Regions from separate parts of the Paenibacillus sp. FSL K6-1330 genome, predicted to be linked through region 2. Evidence: riboswitches for the same ligand, from Rfam matches in the RefSeq annotation. Region 2 holds a riboswitch; the other holds the start of a gene.
What was found. Region 2 has a riboswitch for ZMP and ZTP ahead of NYE54_RS20660 (tetrahydrofolate dehydrogenase/cyclohydrolase catalytic domain-containing protein). Riboswitches for the same ligand answer to the same signal wherever they lie in the genome.

Region 1 (5,854 bases), 180 kb from region 2:
AATGAAAACCTCGGTATTCACATTGGCCGACGCCAATATTCCACCAGAGGCTCCATGAACCAGCATTTCATGAAAGAGGACATCGTTGCCACATAGAACGGGCTTCGTATCGTAATGGGATAAGCTTCTCATGAGCTCCGTACTTTCAGTGCTGTCTTTCATCCCGATCACGCCGGGGATCTCCATGATTCTTCTTATGACATCAACCGGTAACCGGATTCCAGTACGCGATGGAACTTCGTACAGAATTACCGGGATCCCGACCTCGGCCACCCTTCGAAAATGCTGCAGAATGCCATCGATCGAAGGGTGACTGTAATACGGCGTGACGACCAATACCGCATCAGCACCGATATGGCCTGCCAGTTCCGTTCGCTTTATGCTGGATACCGTATCGTTGGTACCTGTACCAATGATGAGCGGTAATAGCCGTCCGCCCAAACTCCCCCGCGTTTGCTCCACAACCTGCACGACTTCCTCCCAAGCTACGGTCGGCGCTTCACCGGTCGTTCCGTTGATGACCAATCCCTGAATATCGTAGGATAACAAACTCTTCAAATAATGATGATAAGAAGGAAGATCCAGTTCGTAATCCTGTAAAAAGGGAGTGATCACAGGAATAAAAATGCCATGCAGTTCTTGCTGACTCAACATAACCTTTCCTCCAATTCATGAGTGATGGCTATACTTTAACATGGGAATTAAGATCGGAGTTAACTATAATAATAGATAATTACTATCAGTATTATTGATAAGGAGATAGCGATGGAACTCATCTACCTGCAAACCTTCAGGGAGGTTGCGATTCGCCAGAGTTTTACGAAAGCCGCGAATGAGTTGGGTTATGCTCAATCCAGCGTAACCACCCAGATTCAGAAGCTGGAGAAGGAATATGGCGTCAAGCTGTTTGAACGTTATGGCAGAGGCTTGCGCCTGACGAAGTCCGGCGAGGAGCTGTTTGAGTATGCCGTTCAAATGCTGGATCTGTTCCAGCAGTCGAAGGAAAAGCTGACCAAGCAAGGCGGAGGCACCTTATCGATCGGAACGATAGACTCGCTGGCCGCTTATTTTCTTCCGTCCGTCATTCACCAGCTGAAACAAAGGCATGAAGATCTTGTCATCCGCTTACAACCGGATCGTGAAGATAGCATTATCAGTAAGGTGAGAGAGGGCGAGTATGATCTCGGTCTTATTTTGGATAGAAAACCAGAGGACTCCTCCTTGAATTGGATCGCCATTCGGGAAGAGCCCCTTCTGCTGATTGCCCATCCGAATCATCCGCTTCTTGTTAAACCTGTTATAGAGCTAGAACACCTGGCTGATGCCGAATGGATTATGCCCGAGGATAGTTGTAATTACCGCATGATGTTGGAAAAGGTGCTGCGTGCTAGCGGAGTTCCAATGCGAATAGGCCTGGAATTGGGCAATCCGGAGGCAATCAAGAGATATGTGATGTCCGGTACGGGCATCTCATTATTGCCGAAGATGGTAGCAGAGGAGGAAATCAAACGTGGTGAGCTTGCGATTCTTCCCTTTGCGCATTCCGACATTCGACTGGACATTCAGTTGGTTATTCACCCCAAGAAGTGGTTTTCCCAATCGCTGAAGGATGCGATCGATATGCTGAAGTCTAAATCCTAATGTCGCCTTATGGTGATATTGCAATTAACGGGAAGATTCAGTATGATTTAAATAACAATGTATAGGTTTATGTGTGACTGGCGCAGCATGGGGGACCATGAGGGAGCACATAGATGACGACGGCCGTACGCCTGGGCAGAGGTAAGGGAAGCTTATTTCCCTTACCTCTTTATTATTTTCTGATTCTATAAGTCTCTGAAACTACGAAAAGGGGATAAAACAACGATGTTAAAAACGAAGAAAATACTGCTGCTAGGTTCGGGAGAACTGGGAAAAGAAGTCGTGATTGAAGCACAGAGACTGGGTGTGGAAACCATAGCCGTCGATCGTTATGCCGACGCTCCTGCCATGCATGTTGCCGATCATAGCCATGTCATCGATATGCTGGATGGGGAGAAACTGCGCGCAATCATTGAGCAGGAGAAGCCGGACCTGATCGTACCTGAGATCGAGGCGCTGGCTACCTCGGAACTGGTTAAGCTGGAGGAAGAGGGGTACCGGGTTATTCCTACTGCCAGAGCTGCAAAGCTTACGATGGACCGAGAAGGGATTCGCCGGTTAGCTTCAGAGGAGTTAGGGCTGCCTACTGCGGGCTATCGATTTGCCGATACTTATGAGGAGTTTAAACAGGCTGTTCTGGACATGGGGTTTCCATGTGTAATTAAACCTCTGATGAGCTCCTCAGGTAAAGGCCAGAGCGTATGCCGCTGCGAAGGAGATATCGAGTCCTGCTGGAACATCGCCATGGAGGGCGGCCGTGTGCAGAACGGAAGAGTGATCATTGAGGAATTCATTATATTCCAGTCGGAGATCACGCTTCTGACCGTTCGTTCCGTCAATGGAACAAGCTTCTGTGCGCCAATCGGACATATTCAGGAGAGCGGGGACTATATCGAATCCTGGCAGCCACACAATATGTCGGAAGAGCAAATCGAGGAAGCTAAATATATTGCAAGGAAGATCACCGATGAGCTTGGCGGTTATGGATTGTTTGGGGTTGAATTGTTCCTGACTGAGGATAAAGTGTATTTTAGCGAGGTGTCTCCGCGACCGCATGATACCGGGTTGGTTACACTGGTCACGCAAAATTTATCTGAATTCGCGCTTCACGTCCGTGCCATTCTTGGGTTTCCGATCCCGGAGATCGAATTGATAACGCCGGGAGCCAGCCGTCCGCTAAAAGCGGCGAGAGAGCTGGAGAATTATACAGTTACCGGCGCCGAGCAAGCACTGGCTGTTCCGAATACGCAGCTGCGCATTTTTGGGAAACCGGTGACCAAGATCGGAAGACGGATCGCAGTTGCGTTGTCAACCGCCGGCACAGTGGAGGAAGCCCGTTCGCGTGCGAAGCTGGCTTTGGATAAGCTTGCTGTTGAAGAAGCATAAATCATCGGGATTCCATTGATATAGCTCATTATATTATGTTGAAAAGGTCAACCGGAATAACCGGTTGGCCTCTTCTGTTATGGAAAGATCATGGATCAAAATCGGCTACGAACGGTTCAAATGCTGATAACTTGTTCTTGTTTCGGTTTTGATGATAAATATGCAGAAATTTATGTTCTTTCATGATAAGATACACAAGAATACAAACGACCTTCACCCATTATAATGTTCTTAATGCGATGCTCTATAGGCATATTTAAAGCATTATAATATCAAATAAATATATAGAGGAACGTTTATGACGGCATAGGAGAATCTACATGAGAGACATGACGCAAGGAAGTCCGATCAAGCTGATTATCATGTTTACGATCCCGCTTTTGATCGGAAATATTTTTCAACAATTTTATAATATGGCGGATACCCTGATCGTGGGGCGTACTATTGGTGTAAACGCACTTGCGGCTGTTGGCTCGACGGGCAGTATTTTGTTTTTTGTCATTGGCTTTGCCCAAGGCTTGACGGCAGGTTTGTCCATCATAACGGCGCAGCGCTTTGGCGCCAAGGATATCGCGGGCGTCCGCAAAAGCGTGGGAACAAGTATATGGATTAGTCTTGTATTCACGGTTTTCCTCACCATTGTGAGTGTCATATTCACGAGGCCCGTCCTCGTCATGATGAACACGCCGGCAGAAATTTTGGATGATGCTTATTCGTATTTAATCGTTATTAACTGGGGTGTTGGCGCAGCCGTTCTGTTCAACTTGCTGGCTAACCTGCTCAGAGCACTTGGGGACAGCCGGACGCCGCTTCTCTTCTTGGTGGTCGCAAGCATTCTGAACATCGTACTTGATCTGTTATTTATTCTCGTATTCAAGATGGGAGTAGCCGGAGCGGGGCTTGCCACGGTGGTATCGCAGCTGTTCTCCTGCCTGCTCTGCTTATTATACATTCACAAAAAAGTTCCGCTTCTGCAGTTCAAGAATGCCGATTGGTCCATCGATTGGACATTTATACGCCAGCATATGTGGGTCGGTTTCCCGATGGGCTTCCAAGCCTCCATTATTGCGATCGGAGCCATCATCTTACAGATTACGCTTAACGGTCTTGGGGCAACGGCCGTAGCCGCATATACGGCAGCTCAGAAGATTGACATGCTTGCTACGCAGCCCATGAGTTCCTTTGGCATTACGATGGCGACTTTTGCTGCCCAGAATTTTGGGGCAAATCGCATTGACCGGATCAAGCTTGGGGTTAAACAGTGTATCTGGGTCTCGGGATCATTCAGCATCGCCGTGGGCTTGCTGGTTATATTCGCGGGTCCTGCAGCCGTCAGCCTCTTCGTCGGTCAAGGACAAGAAGAATTGCTGTCCCTTAGCAGGCTGTATTTCTTATCGAACGGCAGCACCTATTTGCTTCTGTCGCTGTTGTTCATCTACCGCTTCACGCTGCAGGGGCTGGGACAGAGCTTTATCCCAACCGTAGCCGGCATTATGGAACTGATTATGCGGGTATTGGCAGCCATCTTCCTGACCGCGCAGATTGGGTTCCTCGGCGCAAGCCTGGCAAATCCGCTGGCTTGGCTCGGAGCCGTCATTCCGCTCGGTATTGCCTATTACTTGAGCATTAAAAGATTAAGCGCGCCTGCTAAACCCGTCTCCGTACCTGTTCAGGCGTAAGGATTTTTACACAATTGAAATCAGAACGAATCATGACTTAATGAACAGAAATCATTCTGTTGTTCAAGAGCCATGCATTCGTTCTTTTTTTTGCTTCATCAAGCTTGAAAAAAGATGCATTCCAAATTTGGATGCGCCGGGGTAAGATCACATTAGATGCTTTTAACTAATTTGACAGATTAGAACAGGAGAGGTTGCCTTGTATAAAGTGCTGTTAGTGGACGATGAAGCTGATGTTAGGGAGGGACTCGTGCAGGAAATCCAGTGGGGAGCCTGCGGATTTACGATCGAGGGAACGGCGGAGAACGGGAGAGAGGCCATGGAGCTTGCGGAGCGATTGGAGCCGGATGTCGTCATTACCGATATCAGTATGCCGTTTCAGGATGGGCTCCAGCTGGCCTCGTGGCTCAGAGAGTTTCAGCCGCTGTGCAAAATCGTGATCTTAACCGGATATGATGAATTTGATTATGCCCGTCAAGCGATTACGCTCAGCGTGGACGAGTATTTGCTGAAGCCATTCTCTGCCGAAAGCTTCACGGAGCTATTGGGGAAGATCAAAGACAAGATCGATATGGAGGTTACGGAGCGTGAGGATGTGCGCCAGTTGAAGGAGCATTACCGCACGAGCCTGCCTTTGCTTCGGGAATCGTTTCTTGCGTCTCTGCTCACCCGGAAATTGCCCCGCTCGATCATTGAGGAGAAGACTCGAAATTACGGTTTGTCTTTAAATGGGGGGAGTTACCTGGCTGCCGTTATGGCATTATATCCCGCTTCTGTAGATAAGGAGCATACGTCCTCAACTTCCCTTCGCCATTCGGGAGACTTGGATTTAATGCTGCATGCCATGCTGAACATTGCTAAGGAGCTTCTGGATCCCGAATTTCTTGTAAGCGTATTCATATATCAGGACAGCATTGTGCTGTTGATTACGAATGACGAGAGCGAAAACGAAGCGTGGTATAGCGAGCTGCAGGTGACACTTGACCGCTTGTTAAAAAGCATTCTTCATTATTTGAAGCTCCCGGTTACGATTGGAGTGGGCTCTATGGTGCGGAATCTGTCCGACCTTAAGTATTCCTATCAGGATGCGCTGCTGGCGCTCGACTACCGGTTGATTCTTGGTGCCGAGAAAGTCATCTTCATTGATG
Region 2 (5,854 bases):
GGCTTCTTCAAGTGTGATAATATTAATAATTTCAAGTGGCCAGCTTGCGTTAAAAGGTGCACGTATAGTGTTACCTTCTTCATCAGAGAATGATTGGATGAATACCAGTTTTTCAGGAACTATGACTTCTTGATATACAAATTTACCCCACATGGCTTGGGTACCATCTGGCGACTTCTGACAACCTAAGAACATACCACCTGGACGTACATCCATTCTAATAACATCTAGTGAAAACCCTTGAGGACCCCACCATTTACCGAAGTGTTCTGGATCCGTCCAAACTTTAAAAATCAGTTCTCGAGGGGCATTGAAAACACGGGTTAGAAGTAAGCCACTTTTGCTTTGCTCGGTCATTTGAATTCCTCCTAATATGAAAGGTTGCGGCTGCTACCCTTTCTTTTGTAATTTGTCTAAATAATCCTCAAGTTGATCTAAGCGCTGTTCCCAAATACCGCGGAACGATTCCAACCATTCGTCCATCTCTTGTAGCGGTTCAGGTCGTAGTCTATATATCCGTCGATTAGCCTCTGCCTGAACTTCTACCAATCCTGCTTCATGCAATATCTTTAAATGTTTGGAAGTCTGCGGCTGCCGGATTTTAAGGCGATCAGCAACCTGACTGACAGTTAAGGGACCGTCTCGTAATAGTTCGACTATCTGCAATCGGTTAGGTTCGGCTAGTGCGTTCAAAGTTGTCTGTTTCATATGACCTTACCCCCGATCTTGTTATTACAACGAACTCGATGCTTGAACTAAAAGTTCTGCTAGCAGCTCATAGTCTGGAGTATCATCTTCTCGAATTTTAAGCCATTTTCGTTCGGGTGGACCATCGAAATTTTTGGGGACTTCTAGATTTGTTGTGTTCATGATCATAAAGGCGATTGCATCTTTTGATGGTGAAATCACAGCTGCATATTGTCCGTTCTTTAGAAAATGTGGTTTTTTGTACTGAATCTTTTCTTCTACCTCCGGAATTGCTTCATGGACCATGAGTCGAAGCTTGTTACTGACGTCTACTTGCCAAGGCAGACTAAGGTTTTCGATGAACGAAATTACTTCTTGGCTCATATCTTGCCCTCCTTATTTGTGAATATTAACCAACGATTGGTTACAATATACCATGATGAGAATATTCTTGTAAAGGAATATTCGGAAATGAATCTTGCCTTTCCTCAAAGGGTTAGTAACTGAACGTAATTTGACAATAAAGTGAGCAAAATTCGAGAGTAGTTTAACCGTATGATGAGCACCACATGACAGTTTTACCGTGATACGATGTAAGCATAGAAAAGGCGAGAATGACACGCACGGCTGCATGAACGCGACATGCAACCGTGGCGTAGATCTTCTCGCCTTGCGTTTTTCGTTATTAATTTTTAATACTACTCTTCTTCTCTCCTCATTTGATAGTGATGGTGATAGTGGTGATGGTGATGATGATGGATCATATGATGGCCTGATGGAAAACTATATGGATGAAAATGGGGGTGATGCTCATGACCGTGACCATGCCCATGACCATGCCCATGACCATGATGATAAGGCTGAGGTTCTCTTTGTTGAGTTTCTTGAAGGTTATAGTTTTGTTGATTCATCGAATTTCTCCTTTTCGTCTTGAGATAATTCATATTATGTATACAAACGATTAGTGACACTTGACCATAAGAAAATGGGCTACCAAGATAAGTTAAATGGTGAGGAAATAAACCTCCGGTACCTAAGTGCCGGAGGTTTATTTTGCTGGCCGGATCATTTTCTGCACGGAAGGATTGACAATTCGCTGAAGGAGATATAATATCATACCGTATAAATCGTAATTATTACGATTAAGGAATGGAGGAAGTTCAGTAGATGAATAACAACAATAAGATTCCAGTTACCGTACTCAGCGGTTACCTCGGATCAGGCAAAACGACCGTGCTGAATCATGTGCTTCATAATCGTGATGGATTGAAGGTAGCGGTCATTGTGAACGACATGAGCGAAGTGAATATTGATGCGGATTTGGTTCGAGGGGAAGGGAGCTTGTCCCGAACGGATGAGAAGCTGGTCGAAATGTCCAATGGCTGCATCTGCTGCACCCTCCGGGAAGACTTGGTGCAGGAAGTTCAGAAGCTGGCACAAGAAAACCGTTTTGACTATATCCTGATTGAATCGACGGGTATTAGCGAGCCCGTGCCTGTTGCGCAGACCTTTGTTTATCCAGATGAGGTATCCGGTGTACAGCTGTCCGACCTAGCACGGCTGGATTGCATGGTGACGGTTGTAGACGCGAACCGATTCTGGAAAGACTTCTCTTCGGGCCAAAGCCTGCTCGATCGGAAGGAAGCGCTGGGCGAAGAGGATACGCGGGAAGTGGTGGATCTGTTGATCGACCAGGTTGAGACGTGCGATGTGCTGCTGTTGAACAAATGTGATCTGGTAAGCGAAGACGAATTGGCCAAGGTTGAAGGCATCCTTCGTAAGCTTCAGCCAAGCGCCAAAATCATACGCACTGTAAAAGGACAAGTCGCTCCTGCAGAAATTCTGAATACCGGTTTATTCGATTTTGAGAAAGCCAGTCAGTCCCCCGGCTGGATTCAGGAGCTTCAGAAGGAAGAGCATGTACCGGAAACGGATGAATACGGCATCAGCTCTTTTGTTTATCGGAGAAGAAGACCGTTTCATCCGGAACGGCTGGCAGCATTCATGAGTTATTGGCCGGAAGAGGTCGTACGCGCGAAAGGGATCGCTTGGCTGGCAGTGCTTGAGGATGTTGCGGCAAGTCTAAGTCAAGCGGGTCCTTCGATTCAGTTCGGGCCAGCTGGATATTGGGTGGCTGCTTTAACCGAGCAGGAACAGCAGGAGCTGATTCAGAGTGAGCCGGATGTGCAGCGAAAATGGGATGCCGTCTGGGGGGATCGGATGACCGAGCTCGTGATGATCGGGATTGGGATGGAACAGTCACAAATCGAGCAGGAGCTGGACGATTGTCTGTTGAGCGATCAGGAAATGCAGCTGGATTGGTCGACGTTTAACAATCCGCTGCCCTGGATGGCCATCGAAGAGCTATCACTGTAAGGTTATATTTTTTTGATTGAAATTAATCGTAATAATTACGAATGGATAAGGAGCCACTTGAGGGCTTTATAGGTAATCTAGAATATAATCCCCTTTGCGTAGACAGTGCTGAAGAAGAGCGCTACAGTTTACTTAAGGGGATTTTTGTCATGGAAAGTTCAAAAGAAGAATACGAAAGAAGCAGGGGAATATGCGGAAATTCATCATTTAAAAACTCAATTGCAGGAAAAGTTATTACCCTGTTTAGAAAGCGCCCTTCAGAAGGACCGGATTTTAAAAAATCATTTAATGATGTGGTCAATCTATTTATCTGTCCAGAACTTATAACTATCAAGTCCAGAGCACCTGCTTTGTATTTGTTGTATAATAGGAAGAATAGGAAGAAGATTCCCAATTCATGTTTCGATGATAGCTTTATCGTATTTCAGAATGTAATGCTGACGCATGAGCAACATCAATCAGGAGGACAAGGTAATGGCAAAAGCAAAGGTTCCAAAGAGACCCACTAGAGATGAGTTTGTACTGGAAGAACTCGGAAATCAGCTTACGGAAGCTTACCAGGAGGAATCGGTTATCGTGCTGACGGTCTGGGGAAGGGAAGAGGCGGTCCGCGGGCAAATCGATCAAATGGACTCCCGAACAGGGAAGGTACATATGAAACAGAATGGTGTTATAACGAAGGTTCCTTTTATGGACATTATGGAAGTGAATTATCCGAGAGACTAATCAGAATCATGTGTGCTTCCCGTAAATGAATCAAAGAGATTGTGATTTAAAGCGGTCGGCTTCATACCCGGTAGCGCGATGTCCAAAGTCGTGGTATATTAAAAAAAGTTATCTATGTGTTACTGGCGTAGCTTGGGGTACCAAGAGGGAGCACATAGGATCATATGCCGTACGCCTGGGCAAGAGGTAAGGAGACGATGAAGTCGCCTTGCCTCTTTATGTTTTTTAATACAATGGCGAAGGAGCGGATTAGCATGAGTAAGGAACCCGTAATTTTAGATGGAAAAAAGGTATCCGACGATATCAAGGCCAAGCTGGCTGTAAAGGTACAGGAATTGAAGTTGCAGGGGGTAACGCCTTGTCTGGCAACGATTCTGGTTGGCGATGATCCTGCTTCGGCGACCTATGTGCGGATGAAGGGAAATGCTTGCGAGCGGCTTGGCATCATATCCAAGAAAGTAGTGCTGGAGACATCGACAACGACCGAGGAGCTGATTGCTGCGATTCAAGAGCTGAACGAGGATCCGAATGTCCACGGTATTCTGCTGCAGCATCCGGTACCGCATCATATCGATGAACGGGCAGCCTTTGATGCCATTGACATTAAAAAAGACGTGGATGGAGTAACCACGCTCGGTTTCTCGCAGAATGCGTTTGGTTTTGCCGATAATCCGTCTTGTACGCCTGCTGCGATTATTGCGATTATGGATTATTATGATCTGCCGATCGAAGGGAAGCATGCCGTGGTGGTCGGACGCAGTCCGATTCTGGGTAAGCCGGTATCGATGATGCTGCTTAATCGCAATGCTACCGTTACGATCTGCCACTCGAGAACGAAGAACCTTGGGGAGATTGTGTCCCAGGGAGATATCGTGGTTGCGGCCGTAGGCAAGCCTAATTTCATTCAAGGGGACTGGATCAAGCCGGGAGCCGTCGTATTGGATGCCGGCTATAATCCAGGCAATATCGGCGACTGCGATTACGATGCCTGCGCGAAGTTGGCATCCGCAATTACACCAGTACCTGCCGGTGTTGGCCCCGTTACGATTGCTACATTGCTGAAGCATACCGTCGAATCGGCTGAGCGAACCGTGCAAGGTTAACAGTAACCATGTAATAACGGGATAAGGCACGGTCCATTTGCGCGTCCCGAAAGGGGATTTGCATGGAGAATCCCCCTTTGAATCGCTTCGTTCCTCGCTAGAATCTGGAACGCAGAAAAGTATTGCCCATCAAAGGCTCGGGGTGGAGTCTGCATTTCACGGATCCCTGGACGTCATGGTATAGTTAGGAAAAAGCAAAATCGAAGGGGAGAGATTCATGCACAAACAACTCATTTCCAGTTGTGCTGCGGAGCAAGGAGCTGTGGAGGATAATCTGTTCGTTGCAGCGCCGCAAGCGGCTCCCGGGAGCACCGAATGAAGAACACGATTGCAGATATTGCCAAAAAAGCCGGAGTTGCCAAAAGCACGGTCTCCCGTTTCTTAAACGGAGGTTCTGTCAGTAATGCAACACGCCGTAAGATAGAGCTGGTCATTCAGGAAACCGGTTATATTCCGAATTCGTTCGCACAGAGCTTGAAAGCGAAAAAAACCAGCATGATCGGCACCATTGTGCCGCGTCTGGATTCATTCTCAGCATCGCAGACCGTTGCCGGCATGGATGAAGAATTAAGGAAACACGGTTATCAGCTTCTCATTATTAATGCAAGCCAGGACTTATCCAGGGAGATTGAAGCGCTGTATGATCTCGCCAGACAAAAAATATCTGGCATTATTTTATTCGCTACTCAGGTGACGGAAACGCATCTTGCCGCGATTAAAGAGATCGGCATCCCCGTCATCCTGCTCGGACAACAGCATAAGGATGTCCACAGCATGATATATAACGACTATGCCGCAGGTTATGACATGGGCCGATATGTGCTGTCCATGGGACACCGTCATATATCTTATATCGGCGTGACGGAAAAAGACGTTGCTGTCGGAGTTCAGCGGAAGGAAGGGTTTCTGAAGGCGTTAAGCGAGTATGACGAGGTTGAGGCGGTTCTCTATGAGAGTGGGTT

Region 1: it holds a riboswitch for ZMP and ZTP, as region 2 does, so the genes downstream of both, purT (phosphoribosylglycinamide formyltransferase 2) here and NYE54_RS20660 (tetrahydrofolate dehydrogenase/cyclohydrolase catalytic domain-containing protein) in region 2, are expected to answer to the same signal.

The regions. Positions count from the first base shown of each region.
Region 1 covers NZ_CP150269.1:4,409,791-4,415,644, reverse strand. Annotated here, with positions in the region: gene dapA (4-hydroxy-tetrahydrodipicolinate synthase) at 1-654, opposite strand, end outside; gene NYE54_RS19810 (LysR family transcriptional regulator) at 766-1,641, shown strand; ZMP/ZTP riboswitch at 1,705-1,785, shown strand; gene purT (phosphoribosylglycinamide formyltransferase 2) at 1,867-3,027, shown strand; gene NYE54_RS19800 (MATE family efflux transporter) at 3,348-4,706, shown strand; gene NYE54_RS19795 (response regulator) at 4,906-5,854, shown strand, end outside.
Region 2 covers NZ_CP150269.1:4,584,834-4,590,687, reverse strand. Annotated here, with positions in the region: gene NYE54_RS20695 (SRPBCC domain-containing protein) at 1-357, opposite strand, end outside; gene NYE54_RS20690 (metalloregulator ArsR/SmtB family transcription factor) at 391-708, opposite strand; gene NYE54_RS20685 (DUF1801 domain-containing protein) at 733-1,071, opposite strand; gene NYE54_RS20680 (hypothetical protein) at 1,319-1,621, shown strand; gene NYE54_RS20675 (GTP-binding protein) at 1,855-3,063, shown strand; gene NYE54_RS20670 (hypothetical protein) at 3,213-3,572, shown strand; gene NYE54_RS20665 (YolD-like family protein) at 3,538-3,789, shown strand; ZMP/ZTP riboswitch at 3,898-3,977, shown strand; gene NYE54_RS20660 (tetrahydrofolate dehydrogenase/cyclohydrolase catalytic domain-containing protein) at 4,044-4,892, shown strand; gene NYE54_RS20655 (LacI family DNA-binding transcriptional regulator) at 5,208-5,854, shown strand, end outside.